DNA from 3 places in the Streptosporangium sp. NPDC051022 genome. Region 2 is predicted to be linked to each of the others. Evidence: riboswitches for the same ligand, from Rfam matches in the RefSeq annotation. Region 2 holds a riboswitch; each other region holds the start of a gene.
What was found. A riboswitch is a leader RNA that binds a small molecule or an ion and turns the genes downstream of it on or off. The one in region 2 is predicted to bind thiamine pyrophosphate.
Positions count from the first base shown of each region.

Region 1: it holds a riboswitch for thiamine pyrophosphate, as region 2 does, so the genes downstream of both, AB0N02_RS41235 (cytosine permease) here and thiC (phosphomethylpyrimidine synthase ThiC) in region 2, are expected to answer to the same signal.
Region 3: it holds a riboswitch for thiamine pyrophosphate, as region 2 does, so the genes downstream of both, thiO (glycine oxidase ThiO) here and thiC (phosphomethylpyrimidine synthase ThiC) in region 2, are expected to answer to the same signal.

Region 1 is NZ_JBFBCF010000041.1:32,091-39,175, forward strand. Features, by position in the region: gene AB0N02_RS41225 (PAS domain S-box protein) at 1-233, opposite strand, end outside; gene AB0N02_RS41230 (methylated-DNA--[protein]-cysteine S-methyltransferase) at 358-942, shown strand; gene AB0N02_RS41235 (cytosine permease) at 1,063-2,418, opposite strand; TPP riboswitch at 2,409-2,521, opposite strand; gene AB0N02_RS41240 (hypothetical protein) at 2,752-3,621, opposite strand; gene AB0N02_RS41245 (rhodanese-like domain-containing protein) at 3,941-4,264, opposite strand; gene AB0N02_RS41250 (cupin domain-containing protein) at 4,457-4,831, shown strand; gene AB0N02_RS41255 (transcriptional regulator) at 4,986-5,591, opposite strand; gene AB0N02_RS41260 (GPP34 family phosphoprotein) at 5,708-6,358, shown strand; gene AB0N02_RS41265 (LCP family protein) at 6,485-7,085, opposite strand, start outside.
Region 2 is NZ_JBFBCF010000001.1:760,710-767,794, forward strand. Features, by position in the region: gene AB0N02_RS03575 (beta-propeller domain-containing protein) at 1-1,268, opposite strand, end outside; gene AB0N02_RS03580 (succinic semialdehyde dehydrogenase) at 1,354-2,919, shown strand; TPP riboswitch at 3,131-3,242, shown strand; gene thiC (phosphomethylpyrimidine synthase ThiC) at 3,237-4,967, shown strand; gene AB0N02_RS03590 (SDR family oxidoreductase) at 5,300-6,028, opposite strand; gene AB0N02_RS03595 (response regulator transcription factor) at 6,102-6,785, opposite strand; gene AB0N02_RS03600 (histidine kinase) at 6,856-7,085, opposite strand, start outside.
Region 3 is NZ_JBFBCF010000023.1:34,891-41,975, reverse strand. Features, by position in the region: gene AB0N02_RS31085 (glycerate kinase) at 1-563, shown strand, start outside; gene pknB (Stk1 family PASTA domain-containing Ser/Thr kinase) at 686-2,638, opposite strand; gene AB0N02_RS31075 (thiazole synthase) at 2,715-3,473, opposite strand; gene thiS (sulfur carrier protein ThiS) at 3,479-3,679, opposite strand; gene thiO (glycine oxidase ThiO) at 3,696-4,868, opposite strand; TPP riboswitch at 4,861-4,967, opposite strand; gene AB0N02_RS31060 (FAD-dependent oxidoreductase) at 5,203-6,375, shown strand; gene AB0N02_RS31055 (Rv2175c family DNA-binding protein) at 6,426-6,800, shown strand; gene thiE (thiamine phosphate synthase) at 6,778-7,085, shown strand, end outside.

The DNA of each region.
Region 1 (7,085 bases), on a different contig from region 2:
CCGCCGGTACGGACCCGTTCGAGGACGGCGTTGTGCTCGGCCGTCAGCTCCTCGGGCACCACCGGAGCACGGCGTCCGACCATCTCCGCGGCCGACCAGCCGAACAGACGCTCGGCGGCCGGATTCCACACCAGGACCGTCTGATCTCGGTCCAGGGCGACTATCGCGTTGGGCGCACCGGCGACGACCGCCCGGCCGATGCCCTCGTCACTTTCGGCCCTGTCGTCACCCACACATCCATAGTGCCGTGTCAACTGGCCTGATCTTGGCACTTCGTCCGCATGTGCTGACACTCGTTGGGGGGATCCGTCCGATACGCTGCGGTGACCACACGCCTGGATACCGAAGGGTGGGGCCATGTCATCCGGCGACCTCGACGCATTGCTTCGGGTGACCTCGCCCACCTACATGGGGAGCGCGCACCCGGACATCGCGTTCGGCACCCTCGACGGCCCGGTGGGACGGCTGACCCTCGCGGTGACGCACCGGGGCGTGGTGGCGTGCAGCTACGAGAACGAGCACGTCATCTTCGAACGCGTCAGCAGGGCGGTCGGCTCGTTCATCGGGCCCGACCCCCGGCGGCTCGATCCGGTCCGCCGGGAGCTGGACGCCTACTTCTCCGGCAGGCTCCGCGCCTTCACCATCACGATCGACCTGCAGCTGGCGACCCCGTTCGCCAGGACCGTGCTGCAGATGATGCTGGCGGTGCCGTACGGGACGGTGACCACCTACCGCGAGATCGCCGAGCGGATCGGCAGGCCGCGGGCGCTGCGGGCGGTCGGCAACGCGCTGGGCAGCAACCCGGTCTGCGTGATCGTGCCCTGCCACCGGGTGGTCGAGAGCGAGGCCGTCCTGGGCGGTTACGCGGGGGGCCCGACCGCCAAGGAACGGCTGCTGCGCGTCGAGAGAACGGCCGGAGGCCGTTCCCCCCGCCTCTCGTAGCGGGGAGAACGGCTCCCGGCCTCCCGCGGTCTGCCGCCCTGCCTCCCGGATCACCGGGCCCCTCGGTGTCCCCCCGTGTCCCCCGGTGTCCCCCGGTGTCCCACGGTGTCCCACGGCCTGTCACGGTCCGGACGGACGGCGGCGCAGCGCTCCCAGGGCCAGCGTGACCAGGCCGGCGACGAGGAAGGCGCCGACGGACGCGCTCATCCAGGGCTGCCGGGTGAATCCGACGGCGTCCCTGACACCGTCCCAGATCGCCGCCCACCAGGACACCTGCGAGGAGGCCGCCAGCAGCCACCAGGTGACGAAGCCCAGCGCCCACGGCAGCACCATGAGCCAGCGGGAGGGCGCGTCCTGTGAGGTGTCCCAGTCCCTGCCTCCGCCGAGCAGGAAGTAGTCCACCGCCAGCACGCCGAGCATCGGCACGAACACCGCGCCGATGATGCTGAGGAAGGCGCCGTAGGAGTTCACGTCGACGACGAGGGCGACGGCCGTGGTCAGTACGCCGATGGCCACGGAGAAGACGCGGCGGTCCACCTTCGGCATCAGGTTCTGCAGTGACATCGCGGTCGAGTAGACGTTGGCGAAGGACTGGTCGGTCTCGCGCAGCACGAGGATCCCGAAGAAGAGCGCGCCCAGCGGAGCCGCGACGAACGGCGCGAACACGGCGGTCGGCTCGTTCTGCACCGCGCCGTGCCCGGCGAGCGCCACCGCGTAGACGCCGACGGCCAGGCAGGCCACCTGACCGAGGGTGTAGCCGCCGACGACTCCGGTGAAGGCCGCCCGGGTGGAACGCGAGTGCCGGGCGTAGTCCGCGGCCACCGGGACCCAGGAGACCGACAGGGCGACCACGAAGTCCACGGCCGCGGCGAAGGCGTCCCACGAGCCGCCGCTCTGGGCGGGGGTGTCGCGCAGGAAGATCACCGCGAACCAGGCGATGGAGATGACCACGCCGACCGTGACGAACCGCCGCAGGAGCCTGATGGCACCCAGCGGGTAGATGGTCAGCGCGGTCGTCAGCGCTCCGGCCGCGATCGCCCAGACCGCGTAGGGGACGGAGGAGCCGAAGATCGCCTGGGCGCCCATCGCGACCACCCACAGCTCGAACGCGCCCCAGCCGATCATCTGGATGATGTTGAGCACGGTCGGGACGTAGGAGAGCTTCGCGCCGAACAGCCCGCGCAGCAGTACCATCGCGGGCCGGCCGGTCTGTACCCCGGGGACCGCGGCGAGGCCGACCATCGCGGTGCCGATGAGGCTGCCGACGAGGGCGGCGAGCAGTGCCGCGCCGAAGGTGAGCGGGTTGTCGTCGAGCAACGGGTTGATCAGGAAGAGCGCGAAGGAGAACCCGAGCAGACTGACGCCCAGGTTGGCCCAGAACGCGCCCTGGTCGAGCATGCCGAGGGTTTTCGGAGGAGCCTGGTCGAGGGTGAGGGGTGCCTCGGCATGCTTGGAATGAATGACGTCAGACGTCACGACGTGCTCCCTACGCCGGCATTACCCGGACAGGTTCATGCGGTCGGCAGCGGCGGTAGCTGCCCTCTCAGCCCGGTTGCCCCGAGCTCCCGCGTTGGCTTACGTGCCGAACCGGGATCAGCCCGGTTCGCGCCCCAATGATGCACCATTTGCCCGATCTCGGCTACCACCCCCCTGGCGAGGGACATGGCACGGCGCGCCCGCCGCATCCCCCCGTCCGCTGGCTGAGCGCCCTCGACATGCCCCAGGGCCGCCCGGGTCGGGAGAGTCGCCCGAAGGAGACGCTGATTCCCCGCCGAGGTGTTCTCGGTGAGAGCTTGTGAAGCGGCGTGCTCAGCGTGCTCCCGGCTTGTCCGGCAGTCGCACGACGGCGGTACCGGCCTGGGACTCGCCGAACCCCCAGCCTGCGACAAGGGAGCAGCCGGCCGCCTCCAGGACATCGGTCCACGGCCAGTGGCCGGTGCCGCAGTAGAAGCCGCCCTTGCTGCGCGCGTCGTCCTCGGCGAGGCAGAGCATGCGGAGATGGTCGCGGAGCGCGGGATGCGTGACCGCGCTCAGCCTTTCCTCCCAGGGCTCGTCGGCGGAGCAGGCGTCGTCCACGTCGTGAATCGACACCAGGTGTTCGGGGCCGCGCTCGGTGAACGTGGCGGCCCGCATCGCATCGGTGAGAGTGCCGTCGGTGGCGACACGCAGCAGCACGGTCAGCCAGCTGTTCAGTTTCCTGGATTTCTCGTCGGTCAGGTCGACGCCATGGCGGCCCAGGAGCGGTCCCAGCTCCGCGCCGTGCACCAGCGCTTCACCGGCCTCGTCGACCGAGGAGACGACCCGCAGGTCGGCGACGAAGGCGTCGTCGAACGGCCGGGGGCCCTTGTGGCCGCCGTCGCCCCACGGTCCCGTTCCTGCCAGAAGTTCGGCGTCGAAGCGGAACAGCGACTCGCTCAGGTCGAACCGCCATGTCCAAGGGGAGAAGGGGTACTCACCGTCCGAATCCGGAAGGTGCCTGGGCTCCCGGCCTGACAGCGCGTCAGGGGTGGCCCAGGGATTCGGGAACAGGAACTCGTCGAGGGGGTCCGAGGCGTAATACACCCCGTATCCGGCGGCGGGGTCGACGGCCGGCTTTCCACCGAGCAGTATCTCGAAGGCACCGGCCAGCGCGGCACCCCACCCGCCGAGGTCGGTCGCCGGGTCCGTCTCGGGTGTCACGATGAGCACTCCTTTATGTCGTGTCGCGCGGGTTGACGCAAGGTATCGGCCGCCGTCGGCACCCTCCGTGAAGCCAGCCCGTACGGCCTCCGGAACATACCCCCTGCCCGGGGAAACAGAAGCCCCACGAGCCGGCCCGGCACCGGGTCCCCGAAGTCCGTCTCTCGACAGCCGTTCGTCTCACCGCCCGCCCTCAGCGTCTCGGTCGCGACCCGAGGCGGCACGACCGGGTGACAGCCGCGTGAGGGCCGGACGGGACACCCGGGAAACCGCTCGCGGGGAGCGGACGTCGCGACTCCGCCGGTCCGGCGCCGGGAGCTCAGGCGACGAACGGGTCCTGGCCGCTCTCGCTGACCATGGGGCGGCCCGCGAAGCTCCACGACTGCATGCCGCCGCCGACGTTGATCGCGTCCCAGCCGACGTGGTTGAGCCAGGCGGCCGCGTTCGCGGAACGACCGCCGACACGGCAGACCACGTAGACGGGCGCGTCCTTCGGCACCTCACCGACGCGAGCCTGCAACTCGCCCAGCGGGATGTGGACGGCACTGGGCGCGTGACCCGCCCGCCACTCGTCGTTCTCGCGCACGTCAAGCAGGAACGCGCCGTCCGGCACGGCCTGCGCCTCGACCTCAGGAACACTCATGTCCTCATTGTTCCAAGTCCCTCGACCAATGGGGAACAAAGCCCTCCGACCGGCCCTATCTCGTCCACAAGCGGCCACGGACCGTATGCAGGCACGCGGACTTCGCCCCACTTGTCCCCTCACCCGTTGACGAGATAGACAACCTGGTTTACCTTCTGAGAAAGACAACAAGGTTTACCATCTGGAGGATCCATGACCATCGCGGACCTGGCCGGGGCCCCGGTCTTCGACAACGGCGGCATGACCGTCCGCTCGCTGGCCGTCCCCTCCCGGGGCTCGGCGGAGCTGGCCGTCTGGTCGATCGACATGGCGCCCGGCATGACGAGCCTGGAGCACACCGTGGATCGCGAGGAGGTGTTCGTCGCCCACTCCGGGCGGATGATCGGCACCGTCGGCGGCGTCGAGTACGTGATCGAGGCGGGAGACGCGCTGATCGTCGCACCGGACACCCCGTTCTCGATCCGCAACGCCTCGCCGACGGAGCGGGCCACCGCCACGGTGTGCACCTCGGCCGGGATCAAGGCGACCCTCGACGGCCGGACCATCCTGCCGCCGTGGGCCCAGTGACCCACCGTGGACGCGCCGGCCGTACGGCCGTGACCCCCGCCAGAAAGGCGGCGGAGGTCACGGCCCGGGAAGAACGGGGGTCACGCCCCGGCAAGAGCCCCGGGAGACCCGGGAAGAGGAGGGCGGGGTGCGCCGCGGCGCGCCCCGGGCGAGGTCAGGGCACGTCCCAGAAGGCGATCTCGTGGCGCATGCCCTCGGTGAACAGCCGCTTCGCCCTGTCGAGGTCGGAGACGGCCTCGTCGATCATCACGGCGATGCGCTCGGTCAGCTCGGCGAAGCCGGGGTGGGCGTAGGTGTCGACCCAGGCCCGGTAGCGGGGCTCGGCGGGCGGGTTCTCCGCCAGGACGCGCCCGAGGGTGGAGTAGCCCCACATGCAGGGGTAGAGCGCGGCCAGGCCGTCGGCGTAGGTCGCGGCGGAGTCGAGCAGGAACGAGGTGTAGGCGGCGCAGGCGGGCCCCTTCCGCGCCTCGCCGAGCTTCGCGCCGAACTCGGCCGACAGCGAGCGGTGCAGGTCCAGCTCCTCGTGGAAGGTGGCGTGGGCGAGATCGACCAGATCGCCCAGGTGACCGTCCGGGGCCTGCCAGGCCAGCCGGGAGAACACCCGCACGTAGTCCAGGAGGAACAGGTAGTCCTGTTCGAGCCACGACCGGAACACCGGCTCGGCCAGGTCACCCCTGGCGATGCCCACCACCGTCGGGTGGGCGAGCTGCACGTCGACGAGGGGGCGGCCGATGGTGTGGAGTTCCGCGGAGATGCTCATAGGACGAGCATTCTCTCAGGCCGGCGCGGCGCCGCCCGGGGAGGCCACCGGGCGACCGCCCGGCCCCCACGGTCCCGCACGCCGTGTCGGCGGTGTCCGCGCCATAGAGTCGGAGAATGACGACCATCGCCGAGGAAGTCCTCCTGCTCGCCCACAGCGAGGAGGAGGGCAGGCAACTGGTCGGCTCGACGGAGCTGGACGCCGCACTCGGCGGTTCCCTTCTCGCCGAGCTGGCCCTCAACGGACGGATCGACCTGGACGGCAAGAAGGTCGCCGTCCTGAACTCCGCCCCCCTGGGAAACGAGGAACTGGACGCCGCGCTGGCCCGGATCTCCGCCGACCCCAAGGAGCGCAAGCCCGACTGGTGGGTCGGCAAACTCCACTCGGGCGGGCTCCGCAAGCGTCTGCTGTCCGCCCTGGCCGAGCGGGGCGTGCTGGGCGAGGAGCGGCGCAAGATCCTCGGGATCTTCCCCAGCACCCGCTATCCGGAGCTCGACCCGAGCGTCGAGCGGGAGGTCCGCGAGCGCGTGGAGAGCGTGCTGGCCGGGGCCGTCCCCGACGAGCGGGTCGCCGTGCTGATCGCCGTCCTGCACGCAGCCAAGATCGACCGTAAGGCGTTCCCCGGCGTGAGCAAGGAGCGCGTCAAGGAGATCGTCGAAGGCAACTGGGCGGGCGACGCCGTCGCCAGGACCATCGCCGCCGTCAACGCCGCCGTCATGGCCGGGGTGATCGCGGGGGCCGTCGCCGCCACCGCCGGCTCCGGCTGATCACCGGGACCGGCGAAAGGGCCGTGGCAGGCGAGGTGCCGGCTCCGGCCGGGCCGTCGTCCGCCGGGGGAGACGTGACCGGTCACCGGGTCCGGGCCGTGCCGTACGGCCCGGACCCCGTGGGCGTCACTTGCCGAGAACGTCCTGGGGGACCGGCTTGTCCTGGGCGAGGGCCTCGAACAGGCGCAGCGCCTTGGCGCGGTCCCACTGCACGACGGCCTCGCCGTTGATGGTCGGCAGCGAGCCGATCGGGACGACGGTGGTCACCGGGTTGTCGCCCATGGCCAGCCCGAGGGAGAGCAGGTTGAAGGCGCCGGTCTCCTCGCCGACCGCGACCGAGTCGGCCGCGGCGAAGGCGAGCGGGACGGACCGGAAGGGGTTGAGCAGGACACCCGGGCTGGCCGCCTTCTTCACCACGGCCGAGAAGAACTGGCGCTGGCGCTGGGTCCGCTCGAAGTCGGGGATGGCCCCGGTGGCGCGGGTGCGGACGTAGCCGAGGGCGGTGCCGCCATCCAGCACCTGACGGCCCTTCTTCAGATTGATCCCGGCCTTGCGGTCCTTGATGTCCTGCTTGACGTCGATCTCGACCCCGCCGATGGCGTCCACGATGCCCACGAAGCCGCCGAAGCCGATCTCCATGTAGTGGTCGATCCGGATGCCGGTCACCTGCTCGACGGTTTTGGCGAGCAGCTTGGGGCCGCCGTCCCCGTAGGCGTAGGCCGCGTTC
Region 2 (7,085 bases):
GGAGCGGGCATCGTGGCGGGCTCGGTCGTCGCCGTCGCCGTGGGGGACACGCTGGGGGACGCGGTGGGAGACGCGGTGGGCGCGTCCGTCGAGGGGGCCACGGGGGCGTCGGTCGGTACGATCGTCGGCGGGTCCGTCAGCGTCGGTTCCACCTGCGGGGCCTGTCCGGTGCTCTTGTCCGAGGGTGTGACCTGCGGGGATTCGGGCGGCATGTCGGACGGCGCGTCCTCGACCGCCGCCTCGATCGGCATGGGCCACCACCAGCGCGGGTTGCTGGCCACGTACAGGCTGGAGCCGGTGCCGTAGACCGTGTCGCCGTCGGCGGCCACGCTGATCGGGGAGGTGTCGGCGATCCCCTGGGACAGGTCGAGGGTGTGCACGGTCAGCATCGACGTGCCGGTGTACTCGGCGGGGTGGCTGACCTGCTCGCAGGCGACCTTCCCCGTCGTGGTCGTGCCCTTGGCGTCCGTCACCTCGAACTTCGGCAGCCACGCGTCGAGCGACGCCTTCTTGACGACCTCCATGTTCCGCCGCGTCCGCTCGTTGTCCGGCAGGTCGCCGCCCAGGTCGGGGAAGGCGATCTCCGGCTGGCTGCGGACCACGATCCGCACCGTCGAGCCGATCATCCTGGCGTCCACGTGGGAGCCGTTCGGGGTGATCGAGCCGATCACCTTGGGGCTGCCCGACAGGTCGACGAGGACGTACCGCGGTCCCGGGCTCGCCATCCGCTTGACCATCGCGCCGTAGGGAATGATCCCGCCGCCGGAGAACAGCACCAGCGCCCGGTCACCGCTGATCAGCAGGTCGGCCGGGGCCCACATCTGCTCGGCGCTCACCAGCCTGAGCGTGCCGGTGACCTTCTTCGTCGCCGCGTCGACCACCCGGAGCACGCCGCGGTTCACCGTGATCACCCGGTTGCCGTCGGTCTTCACCAGGTCGGGCTCGTCGACCCCCGCCTCGTGCACGTTCGTGGTCGAGTGCTCGGGGGCGGCCGTCTTGGCCTGGCCCGACGCCATGTCCGAGCGCGCCTCGGCGTACATGATCTGCGGGCCCCCCAGCCCCCACGGCCCGACATTCTTGGCCGTCGCCGCCCGCAGCCCGGCGAGCATGTCGTCACAGCCGCTGTAGGAGACAAGCTTGATCCTTCCCAGGTCGGCGGCCGGTGCCGTCCGGCTCGCGCCCGACCCTGTCTCCGTGGAAGTGCACCCCGTGGCGAGCAGCGCGGTGGCGAGGGTGACGGCGCCCACCGTGCGGATCGATGTCCTCATGCCCCCTTGACGGATCGAAATCGCGTCCGGTTCACCCCGTTACCGCCCGGTAGTCAGCGGAGTGCGGCCGGAATATTCTTCGACCATGGCTGCCACACTTGGAACATCCCGGACACTCGACCCGGCCATGATCGAACGCGTCGTCCGGCATGTGACCTCCGGCGGGAAGACACAGTCGATCACCGCGCCCTTCACCGGGGAGACCCTCGTCGAGCTGCCCGTCTCCACCGCCGACGACGTCCGTGCCGCCCACGCCAAGGCCCGCGCGGCCCAGCGGGCCTGGGCGGCGCTGCCCGTGAGCGAGCGGATCAGGCCCTTCCTGCGCATGCACGACGCCATCCTCGACCGGCGCGAGGAGATCCTCGACGTGGTCCAGTGGGAGACCGGCAAGGCCCGCAGGCACGCCTTCGAGGAGGTCGCCGACGTCGCGGGCTGCACGCTCTACTTCGCGCGGCGGGCCCCCGGCCTTCTCGCACCCCAGCGCAGGGCCGGAATCTTCCCGCTGGCGACGAAGGTGGTCGAGATACGCCAGCCCAAGGGCGTCGTGGCGCTGATCTCCCCGTGGAACTACCCGCTCACCCTCGGCGTCACCGACATCGTCCCCGCCCTGATCGCGGGCAACGCCGTGGTCCACAAGCCCGACACCCAGACCGCGCTGTCCACGCTCTGGACGATCGACCTGCTGGTCTCCCTCGGGATGCCCCGCGAGATCTGGCAGGTCGTCCTCGGTGACCCCGCCGAGGTCGGCGAGCCGCTGATCGAGGAGGCCGACTACGTCGCGTTCACCGGCTCGACCAGGGGCGGCCGTAAGATCGCCGAGGCGGCGGCGGCGAGGCTGATCGGCTGCTCGCTCGAACTCGGCGGCAAGAACCCGATGGTCGTGCTCGACGACGCCGACCTCGACATGGCGGCCCAGGGCGCGCTGCGCGCCTGCTTCACCAGCGCCGGTCAGCTGTGCATCTCCATCGAGCGGCTCTACGTGCACGACAGCGTGTACGACGCGTTCGTCGACAGGTTCGTCCGCCAGACCCGGAACATGAGGCTCGGCTCCGGGCTCGACTGGAGCGTGCAGATGGGCTCGCTCACCTCCCGGCGTCAGCTGGAGGCGGTCAGCGCCCACGTGGACGACGCCGTCGCCAAGGGGGCCAGGGTCCTGGCCGGCGGGAAGGCGCGCCCGGACATCGGCCCGCTGTTCTACGAGCCCACGGTCCTGGCCGACGTGGACGAGAGCATGAGCCTGTGCCGCGACGAGACCTTCGGTCCCGTCGTCTCCGTCTACCGCTTCCACGACGACGACGAGGCGGTCGGCAGGGCCAACGACACCCCCTACGGCCTCAACGCCTCCGTCTGGACCCGGAACCTGGCGCGCGGCCGGGCGGTGGCCGCCCGCATCAAGGCGGGAACGGTCAACATCAACGAGGGGTACGGCTCCGCCTACACCTCCTACGACGCGCCCATGGGCGGCATGAAGTCCTCCGGCCTCGGCCGCCGCCACGGAACCGAGGGCCTGCTGAAGTACACCGAGGTGCAGACCATCGCCAGCCAGGCGTCCTGGCTGGGCTTCGAGCCGATCCTCGGCATGACCTACGACAAGTACGCCGACACCCTCGCCGGGCTGCTCAAGACCATGAAGAGGCTCCACCTGAAGTAGGCGGCCCGGAGCGGGCGACGCGATCCCCCGGGGGAGCCGTCCTCCGGGGGTGCCGTATCCCGGGGTGGGGACATGACGGTCCCGGGGCGGCCGGGCCGTACTCCGGGGGGCGTGAGACCCGGGGTGAGCCTTGTCCCGTCCCGGGGATCGCGGACCCCGTTATCCCATATGTGGGGGTTGCGGCAATGGGACGGTTTCGGGTTAACGTCGTGAGGACCGACGCGGGAGCCCGGCGCACCGGGCTGAGAGGGCGGCTGAGACGGCCGTCGACCGCATGAACCTGACCGGGTAATGCCGGCGTAGGGAGTAGTCGTCCTATGGTTTCACCTGCCCGAAGAACGGTTTCGCCTGCCCGCAAGACCTATCTCGTCGGCTCGCGGCCCGACATCCGCGTGCCGATGCGGGAGATTCCGCTGACCAACGGATCCGCCGTCGTCCTGTACGACACCTCGGGCCCGTACACCGACCCGGACCACGTCGCCGACCCCGAGAAGGGACTGCCGCCGCTGAGGGCGGCCTGGCGTCCCTCCGGTGAGGCGCTCTCCCCGGGTGGGACGGTCTCCCCGAGTGGGACGGTCTCCTGCGGAGGGACGGGTCCCTGCGGCGGGACGACGGTCCCGGGCTCCGGCCGGTCCACGGGCCTCACCCAGCGGGCCCGCGCCAGGCGCGGGGAGATCACGCCGGAGATGGAGTTCGTCGCGTTGCGCGAGGGCGTCGCGCCGGAGTTCGTCCGCGAGGAACTGGCCCGTGGCCGCGCCGTACTGCCCGCCAACGTGAACCACCCGGAGAGCGAGCCGATGATCATCGGCCGCAACTTCCTCGTCAAGATCAACGCCAACATCGGCAACTCGGCCGTCGCCTCCTCGATCGAGGAGGAGGTCGAGAAGATGCGCTGGGCCACCCGCTGGGGCGCCGACACGATCATGGACCTGTCGACCGGGAAACGGATCCACGAGACCCGCGAGTGGATCCTGCGCAACTCCCCGGTCCCGGTCGGCACCGTGCCCATCTACCAGGCGCTGGAGAAGGTCGGAGGCAGGCCGGAGGACCTGTCGTGGGAGATCTTCCGCGACACGGTCGTCGAACAGTGCGAGCAGGGCGTCGACTACATGACGGTGCACGCCGGGGTGCGCCTGGCCTACGTGCCGCTCACCGCCCGCCGCAAGACCGGGATCGTCTCGCGGGGCGGCTCGATCCTCGCCGCCTGGTGCCTGGCCCACCACGCGGAGAACTTCCTCCACACCAACTTCGCGGAGCTGTGCGAGATCCTCGCCGCCTACGACGTGACCTTCTCCCTCGGCGACGGACTGCGCCCCGGCTCCATCCACGACGCCAACGACGAGGCCCAGCTCGCCGAGCTGCGGACGCTGGGGGAGCTGACCAAGGTCGCCTGGGAGCACGACTGCCAGGTCATGGTCGAGGGCCCCGGCCACGTCCCCATGAACAAGATCAAGGAAAACGTCGACCTGCAGACGGAGCTCTGCTCCGAGGCGCCGTTCTACACCCTCGGCCCGCTGACCACCGACATCGCACCCGGCTACGACCACATCACCTCGGCCATCGGCGCCGCGATGATCGGCTGGTACGGCACCGCCATGCTGTGCTACGTCACCCCGAAGGAGCACCTCGGCCTGCCCGACCGCGACGACGTCAAGGCGGGCGTGATCGCCTACAAGATCGCCGCCCACGCGGCCGACCTGGCCAAGGGACACCCGGGGGCCCAGGCGTGGGACGACGCGCTGTCGGAGGCCCGCTTCGAGTTCCGCTGGGAGGACCAGTTCAACCTCTCCCTCGACCCGGACACCGCGCGCTCCTTCCACGACGAGACCCTCCCCGCCGCCCCGGCGAAGACCGCGCACTTCTGCTCCATGTGCGGCCCGCACTTCTGCTCCATGCGGATCACCCAGGACGTGCGCGCGTACGCGGAGACGAACGGCCTGTCCGACGGTGAGGCACTGACGGCCGGGATGCGGGAGAAGGCCGAGGAGTTCCTCCGCAACGGAGGCCGCGTCTACCTCCCCCTGCCCTCCCCACCCCAAGAGGACTAGCCCGCTACTCCCCGGGGACCCGCAGTTCCCCTGGGGGACCCGCAGCGGCGCGATCCTTCGGGCGCGCCCACGGGCGCGGCGCGGTGACACTCATCCCCGCTGTGTTCGCGTCTACCCTGGGCGCCGGTACGGCGGGCGGTGGAGCGGGGTGGACCGGCGCCGATGAACGGTGCTCCGCCTGGTGAGCCTTTCCAGCCGCCGTGTTGGTGCTGTGACCGGAAACGTTCACCGGGTCGGGCGCCCGCTCATCGGCGCCGATCCGCTTCGTTTCACGACCCGCCGTACCGGCGCTCGGAGGGGCACGAACGCGGTGGAGGTAAGTGGTCGCCGGGCTAGGCGAGGCCGCCGCTTGCCCGGAGGTTCTGGCCGGTCATCCAGCGGCCGTCGGGCCCGACGAGGAAGGCGACCACGTCGGCGATGTCGGCGGGGGTGCCGAGCCTGCCGAGCGCGGTGACGGAGGCGACCCGCTCCAGGGCCTCGGCCGGGTTGGTGCCGCGCAGCAGGTCGGTGTCGGTCGCCCCGGGCGAGACCGTGTTGACCGTGATGCCGCGCGATCCGAGCTCCCTGGCCGCCACGGCGGTCAGCTGCTCGATCGCCCCCTTGCTGGCGGCGTAGGGCGCGTTGCCCGGCGCGGGGCGGACCGTGTTGACCGTCGAGATGTTGACGATGCGGCCGTCGTCGCGCATGTGCCGGGCCGCGTACCGCATCGTCAGGAAGGTCGTCTTGGCGTTCACCCTCATCACGTCGTCGAACACGGCCTCGTCGGTGTCGGCGATGGGCGCGACCCGAAAACTCATCGCGGCGTTGTTCACCAGGATGTCGAGCCCGCCCAGGCGCTTCTCGGCCATCTCCATCAGCCGTTCGGCGGCCCCCGGCTCGGCCAGGTCGAGCCGGATCCCGTGCGTCCCCTCCACCGTCGCGGTGATCTCGGCCGCGGCCGCGGCGCTGGAGGCGTAGTTGAACACCACCTCGGCGCCGTCCCGCGCCAGCCGTTCCACGATGGCCCTGCCGATGCCCCGTGACCCGCCGGTCACGACCGCCGCCTTCCCCCTCAGCTGCATCAGGCCAGCGTCGCATCCGGCGGCCCCGGGGACAAGATCGAACCAGGAGTGTCGCCGGTCTTCCGGTACGGGGTCAGCCGGAGTCGCCCGGGGAGATCAGACCGGTCTCGTAGGCCAGGACGACGGCCTGGACGCGGTCGCGGAGGCCGAGTTTGGACAGGATGCGGGCGACGTGGGTCTTCACCGTCGTCGTACCGAGGGTCAGCCGGTCGGCGAGTTCGGCGTTGCTCAACCCGGTGGCGAGCAGGCGCAGTACCTCCAGCTCCCGGGGCGTCAGCTCGGACAGGTCGCGGTGCAACATGGCCTTCGCCTCGTCTCGGCGGGCGAAACGCTCGACCAGGCGGCGGGTGATGGACGGCGCGAGCAGGGCGTCACCGGAGCGCACCAGCCGGATCGCGGCCACCAGGTGCTCGGGCGTGACGTCCTTGAGCAGGAAGCCGCTGGCGCCCGCGGTGAGGGCGGCGTAGACGTACTGGTCGAGGTCGTAGGTGGTCAGGATGAGCACGCGGGTCTCCTCCGCGCCGCCGCCCAGGATCCTCCGGGTGGCCTCCAGTCCGTCCATCCGTGGCATCCGGATGTCCATGAGCACCACATCGGGCCTGGTGCGCCGTACGGCGGCGACCGCCTCGGCGCCGTCGGCCGCCTCGGCCACCACCTCGATGCCGTCGACGGTGAGGATCATCCGGAACCCGGTGCGGACCAGCGCCTGGTCGTCGGCGATGACGACGCGCAGCGCCCCGCTCACGGGGCCGTCCACGGGGTGAGGCGCGCCGGCCGGTTCGGGGCCGTCCACGGGGCCGTCCACGGGGTGAGGTACGGCGGCCGGTTCACGCGGCAGTCCAGGGCAGGCGGGCCACGAGGCGATAGCCGCCGCCTCCCGGCCCGGCGTCCAGGGTTCCGCCGTAGAGGGCCAGCCGTTCGCGCAGCCCGATCAGCCCCCGGCCGGCGCCGGTCCGAGAAAGGGGGTCCTGCGAGAAGGACGCCTGCGAGGGGACGGTCCGTGAGGAGGCGGCCCGGTTTCCGCCGGTGTCGGTGACCTCGATCTCCAGCCAGTCGC
Region 3 (7,085 bases), on a different contig from region 2:
CGCAGGGCGCCGCCGCCGTCTACGGCCCCCAGAAGGGCGCGAGCCCGCAGGAGGTGGACCTGCTCGGACGGGCCCTGGCCAGGTTCGCCGCCGTCGCCGCGCACACCCACGGCCTGGTCGGCGCCATCGAGCACGACGGCGTGGTCCGCCCCATGGGCGTCGCGGCCCAGCCGGGCGCGGGCGCGGCGGGCGGGACGGGCTTCGCCGACCTGGCCTTCCTGCGGGCCGAGTTCAGGCCCGGCATCGACTACCTCCTCGACCTGCTCGGCTTCCAGGAGCGGCTCGACGGCGCCCGCCTCGTCATCACCGGCGAGGGGGCGCTGGACGAGCAGACGCTGCGCGGCAAGGCCCCCGCCGGGGTCGCGGCCGCCGCCGCCAAGGCGGGGATCCCGGTCGTCGCGGTGTGCGGCCGGTGCGACCTCGGCGAGGAGGAGCTGAACGCGGCGGGCATCACGGCCGCCTACGCGCTCACCGGCATCGAGCCGGACCCGGCGCTGTGCGTGTCCGGCGCCGGGCCGCTGCTCGAACGGCTCGCACGCGAGATCGCGGACGAGCATCTGTGACATCTGTGGCATGACCCGCCCGGTCCCCGGTCCCCGGGGACGCGGACCGGGTTCGGGCGGCACGGTGTCACGGGTTCCGGCCCGCCGGGCGGTCGCCCCGGGGGCCGGTGCCGGACGGGCACTCAGTGCCAGATGGTGACCTCGGTGCCCGGCGGGACGGGCTGGCCGCCCGGCGGGCGCTGGGCCAGGACCCTGCCCCTGCCCAGCCCCTTGCGCACATGGACCTTCATCCCCGAGGCGCGCAGCTCCTCGCGGGCCGCCTTGACGTCCTTGTACATCACGTTGGGGATGACGACGAGGTTCTGGCCGTTGCCCTGCTGGTTCTCGTCCTGGCCGTTGATCTCCCAGGGCCAGTGCCACTCGATGTTGTTGCACTGCGACAGGGTCAGCCGGATGACAGCGCCCTTGTCGATCTCCGCGTTCGGCTGCGGGTCCTGGGCGATGACCGTGCACGGCTGGGCGGAGTCGGTCTGCTCGACGAACTCGGGCACGAAGCCCGCGCCGCGCAGGAAGGCGTCCGCCTGGTCGCGGGGCATTCCCTTGACGTCGGGGGCCACCAGGCCCGCGCTCATCACCAGGCCGACCTTGGTGCCCTCCCTGACCCGGTTCCCCACGGCGGGGCTGGTCCGCATCACCTGGCCGCGCGGGACGGTGTCGCTGGGCTGCTTCCTGACCTGGTCGACGCCCAGCCCGGCCTCGGCCAGCTTCGACCTGGCCTCGGCCTCGCTCAGGCCCACCACGTTGGGCACGGCGATCCGCTTCGGCCCGTCCGAGGCGATGATGACGATCTTGGACTTGTCCTCGACCTCGGTGCCCGCCACCGGGTCGGTCCGGATCACGTTGCCCTTGGGCACCTTCTCGTCGTTCTCCGGCTTGCCGATCTCGACGACCAGGCCGCTCTGCCTGGCCTCGGTCTCGGCCGCGTTGACGTTCTTGCCGACGAGGGAGGGCACGACGATGGTGGTGTTCTGGGAGAACAGCCAGCCGGTCACCCCGACCGCGACGATCATCACCACGGCCAGCGCGATCAGGAACCAGTTCGGCCGGAAACCGCCCCGCGCCTTGGGGGTGGGCGGGGCGAGGTCGGCGGCGGGGCCGGTGAGCAGATCGGCGCGCGGCTGGATCAGGGTGTGGTTGGCGGCCGCCGGCGCGGGGGGCGGGGGGCCCTGGGGAGAGGCGGCGGGGCCGACGGGCCCGGTGGGCACCGACGGCGCGGGACCGCTCTCCCGGGGCAGCGTCCGGTGCGCCTCGACCGCGGCGACCAGCAGCGCGGTCGCGTCCGCCGGGCGCATCGCGGGGTCGCGGGCCGTCGCCTGGGCCACCAGGGCGTCCAGCAGCTGGGGCGTGCCCGGCAGCAGCGAGGAGGGCGCGGGCACGCTGTCGTGCACGTGCCGGTAGGCCACCGACATGGGGGTGTCGCCCTCGTACGGCTGGCGCCCCGTGATCAGCTCGAACAGCATGATCCCGGCCGCGTAGACGTCGCTGCGGGCGTCGGCGGCGCCGGCGGTCACCTGCTCCGGCGACATGTAGCCGATGGTGCCGATCATGACGCCGGTCCGCGTCTGGTTCGTGGCCTCGATCGCGCGGGCCAGGCCGAAGTCCACCACCTTCACCCGGCCGTCGTCGGCGAGCAGGACGTTCTCGGGCTTGACGTCGCGGTGGATCATCCCGGCCTGGTGGGCCGCGCCCAGCGCGGCGAGCACCGGGATCATGACCTCCAGCGCCTCCCGGGCCGGCAGCCTGCCCCGGGTGCGGAGCACGTCTCGCAAGGTGCGTCCCGGAACGTACTCCATCGACAGGTAGACGTTGTCCCCGTCGGTGCCCTGGTCGAAGACGTGCACCACGTTGGGGTGCGACAGGCTCGCGACCGACTTGGCCTCGCCGATGAACCGGCGCACGAAGGCGGGGTCCTCGGCGAGGGTGCGGTGCATCACCTTCACGGCGACCGTGCGGTCGAGCCGGACGTCCAGAGCCAGATAGACGGTCGCCATCCCGCCCCGGGCGATCCGGGACTCAACGCGGTAACGCCCGTCGAGGAGCCTCCCGACCAGGGGGTCCGTAAGCGTCGTGTCCACCCGGCAGAGTTTACGGGCGATTTGGCGCTCACAGGGTCCCCGTGTTCGAAACCGATGCGCAGAAGTTGGCTGTTTTCTACGGAACCATGGGGGAGGAAGCCTCAGCATAGCGGCGCCGCGGGATCCGCCCCGCCAGCCGGGCCTGACGGCCCGCGACGACCGCCGAGCGCATGGCCTGGGCCATCAGGTCGGGCCGTTGCGCCCTGGTCACCGCGGTCGCCAGCAGGACCGCGTCACAGCCCAGCTCCATCGCCAGGGCGGCGTCGCTGGCCGTGCCGATCCCCGCGTCCAGGATGACCGGCACGTTCGCGGCCTCCACGATGAGCTCGATGTTGTGCGGGTTCCTGATGCCCAGCCCCGAACCGATCGGCGCGCCCAGCGGCATCACCGCCGCGCAGCCCGCCTGTTCGAGCCTGCGGGCCAGAGCGGGGTCGTCGCCGATGTACGGCAGCACCACGAAGCCGTCGGCGACCAGCCGCTCGGCGGCGTCGAAGGTCTCGATGGGGTCGGGCAGCAGGGTGCGCTCGTCGGAGATGACCTCCAGCTTGACCCAGTTCGTCTCCAGGGCGTCCCTGGCCAGCCTCGCGGTCAGCACGGCCTCCCCCGCGGTGAAGCAGCCCGCGGTGTTCGGCAGGACCTTGATGCCGCGCCCGCGCAGCAGGTCGAGCACCGAACCCCGCGCGGACGGGTCGAGGCGCCGCATCGCGACCGTGGTCAGCTCGGTGCCCGAGGCGGCGAGCGCCTGCTCCAGAACGTCCAGCGAGGGAGCGCCCCCGGTTCCCATGATGAGCCGGGAGGAGAACTTCTCCCCTCCGAGAAGCAGATCGTCGTTCATGTTCCTCAACCTCCCTGCACCGCGGTGAGCACCTCGACCCGGTCGGCCTCGGTGAGCGACGTGGAGTCCCACGCGCCGCGCGAGACCACCTCGTCGTTCACCGCGACGGCCACGCCGCTCCTGAGCTCGGTCAGCCTCTGTACGGCCTGCGCCACCGTCGCCCCCGGGGGCAGTTCGTGGGCGGTGCCGTTGATCGTCACGTTCATCAGAACTCCTGGAAACTCATCGGCGCTCCTGGAAACGCAGCGGAGAGCAGCTCGCCGACAGCTCGCCGTCCGCGTCGCCGAGACAGAGGTCGGCGGTGAGCGGGGCGAGCAGCACCCCGCCCCTGTGGTGCCCGGTGGCCAGCGACAGGCCGGGCACGATCGTGGGGCCGACCAGCGGCAGGTTGTCGGGCGTGCCGGGGCGCAGGCCCGCGACCACGTCGCCGAGTTCCAGCTCGGTGACGCCGGGGACGAGCTCCCGCGCGTCGCGCAGCAGCTCCCACATCCCTCCCGCCGTCACCCGGGTGTCGAAGCCCATCTCCTCCTGGGTGGCTCCGACGACGACCTCCCCGTCGCCGCGCGGCACCAGGTAGACGGAGGAGCCGTGCACGACGCCGCGCACGCACCGCTGCAGGATCCGGGAGGGGGAGCGCAACCGCATGATCTGGCCCTTGACCGGCCGCACCGGCGGCACCGCCTCGGCCGGCAACCCCTCCAGGGCGCCCGACCAGGCCCCGGCGGCCAGGAGCACCCGGGAGGCGCCGATGATCTCGCCGGTCGCGAGCCGTACCCCGGTGACCGTCCCCGTCCCCGTCCCCGTCCCCGTCCCCGCCGTCTCCGTCCCCGCGGTCGTCCCCGCGGTCGTCTCCACGCCGGCCACGCGGGAGCGCACCAGCGCCCCTCCCGTCCTGGCCAGGGCGGCCAGGAGCGCCCCGGTGACCCTCCTGGGGTCGACCCAGGCGTCTCCGCCCGCCAGCAGGCCGCCGCGGACGGACGGCGCGAGCATCGGCTCCAGGCGGCGGCACTCGCGGCCCGTCAGGCGCTCGGCGGGCAGCCCGAGCTTCTCGGTGAACGCCGCCAGCTCGTCCAGGGCCGCCAGGTCGTCCGCGCCGAAGGCGACGTCCAGCGTCCCGTCGGTGCGGTAGTCGAGGTCGAGCCCGCTGTCCGCGCCGAGTTCCGCCGCGAAGGCGGGCCACCTGTCCAACGAGGCCAGGCCCAGCCGCAGGAGGGGCTCCTCGGTGTAGGTGACCTCGCTGACCGGGGCCAGCATGCCCGCGGCGGCGTGGGAGGCCCCGGAGCCCGGGGCCGGATCGACCACCGCCGTCCTCAGCCCTCGCCTGGCCGCGCGCCACGCCACCGACAGCCCGATCACGCCGCCGCCGATGACGAGCAGATCGAAGTGGTGTGACATAAGTCTCCGCTCCCTTCGCCGGCATGACCCGGATCAGGTTCGTGGCGGTCGAGGGCCCGCTTACGGTCACGTCCGAATCCGCCACCACCAGGAGCCGTGCCGCGGCCGTGCCGGTCTGGCACGGTGTTCTCGCACGTCACCCGGCTCGCGCCGGTCCTCGTCGTGCCGCAGCCCTCCTCTCAGCCCGGTGCGTTCCGGGCTCCCGCGCGTCTGTTCGCTCCCACCCTAAGGGCTGGAACAACACCCTCACTGCGTTGGATGCGAGCTAAATACCGTTTTCGTTATCAAACAGCTAATGGCAGAGGGTCGGCCTGGCCGCTTAGGCTCGTGAGTTGTGAATCATGTCGTGGTGGTTGGCGCCGGCTTGGCCGGCGTACGCAGTGTCGAGGCGTTACGAGCCCGCGGGTTCGCCGGCACGATCACGTTGATGGGCGAGGAGGCGCACCGCCCCTACGATCGCCCGCCGCTGTCGAAGTCCGTCCTGCTGGGCGAGACCGACTCCACGATCGTCGACTCCGATCTGGACGCCCTGGAGGTCGACTTCCGCGCGGGCGTCGCCGCCAAGGGACTGCGCCCCGGCGTGGTCGAGACCACCGAGGGCGAGCTGGCCTACGACGGGCTGGTCATCGCCACCGGGGCCCGCCCGATCCGGCTGCGCGGCGACGGTGCGCAGCACGTGCTGCGCACCATCGACGACGCGCTTGAGCTGCGGTCCCTGCTCGTCGCCGGCAGGAGCGTGGCCGTCATCGGGGCGGGCTGGATCGGCGCCGAGGTCGCGACCGCCGCCCGCAGGGCGGGCTGCGAGGTGACCGTCGTCGAGGCCGCCGCCTGCCCGCTGGCGGCCGCCCTCGGCCCCGTCGGCGCGCACACCGCCTCCTGGTACGCCCAGGCGGGCGTCGAGCTGCGCCTGGGCGCCCAGGTCGCCTCCGTCGACCACGACGGGCTCACCCTGGCCGACGGCTCCCGGATCACGGCCGACGTGGTCGTCACCGGCGTGGGCGTGCGGCCCGCGGTCGAGTGGCTGGCGGGTTCCGGCGTCGAGCTCGACAACGGCGTCGTCACCGACGAGCACCTGCGCACCGCGCTGCCCGGAGTGGTCGCCGCCGGCGACTGCGCCGCCTGGTGGTCGCGCCGGTACGGCCGCCGCCTGCGGGTCGAGCACTGGGACACCGCGCTGGGCGCCCCCGAGGTGGCCGTGGCCGCGCTCCTGGGCGGCGACGCGGTCTACGACCCGGTGCCCTACTTCTGGTCCGAGCAGTTCGGCCACATGGTGCAGTACGCCGGGCACCACGACGGCGAGCGCCTGATCCTGCGTGGCGACCCGGAGGCCGACCCCAGGTGGGGGGTCTGCTGGGTCGGCGAGGACGACAGGCTCGTCGCCGTGCTCGCGGTGAACCGCCCCCGGGATCTGCTCCAGGGACGCCGTCTCATCGAGGGCGGGCAGCGCCTGGCCGTCGACCGCCTGGCCGATACCGCGGTAGCGTTGCGCGATTGCACGGTGGCGTAACCTCGCCGCCAGGTGTTTGGCGAAGGGCGCGATGTGGTAGTGGTGGATTCGTGACGCTTTCTGTTGCGCAGATCGATCGGGAGACAGACCAGCTGGTGGGCGAGTGGCTCACCCTGACCGAGGTGGCCCGGAGGCTCAACCTCAGCGCCGGTCGCGCGAAGCAACTTCTCAAGGACCGCAAGCTCATCGGAGTTCGACGGGGCGGTGGCGAGCCACAGGTCCCCGCGGCCTTCCTCGCCGCCGACGACGTCGTGAAGGGACTGCCGGGCACGCTCACCGTGCTGCTCGACGCCGGATACGACGACGTCGAGTCGCTCCGCTGGCTGTTCACTCCAGACGAGACCCTGCCGGGGTCCCCGGTGGACGCGATCGTCGCGGGCCGCCACACCGAGGTCAAGAGACGTGCCCAGGCCCTCGGTTTCTGACGCCCGCCTGTACCTGTGCACCGACGGTCGCCGTGACCGGGGAGACTTGGCCGATTTCCTCGACTCCGCCCTGGCGGGCGGGGTCGACATCGTCCAGCTGAGAGAGAAGGGCCTCGAGGCACGTGAGGAGCTCGCGCTCCTCGAGGTCTTCCGCGACGCCTGCGACCGCCACGGCAAGCTGCTGGCGGTCAACGACCGGGCGGACATCGCCTACGCGGCCCGTCCCGACGTGCTCCACCTCGGTCAGGGCGACCTGCCGGTGCGGATCGCCCGGGACATGCTCGG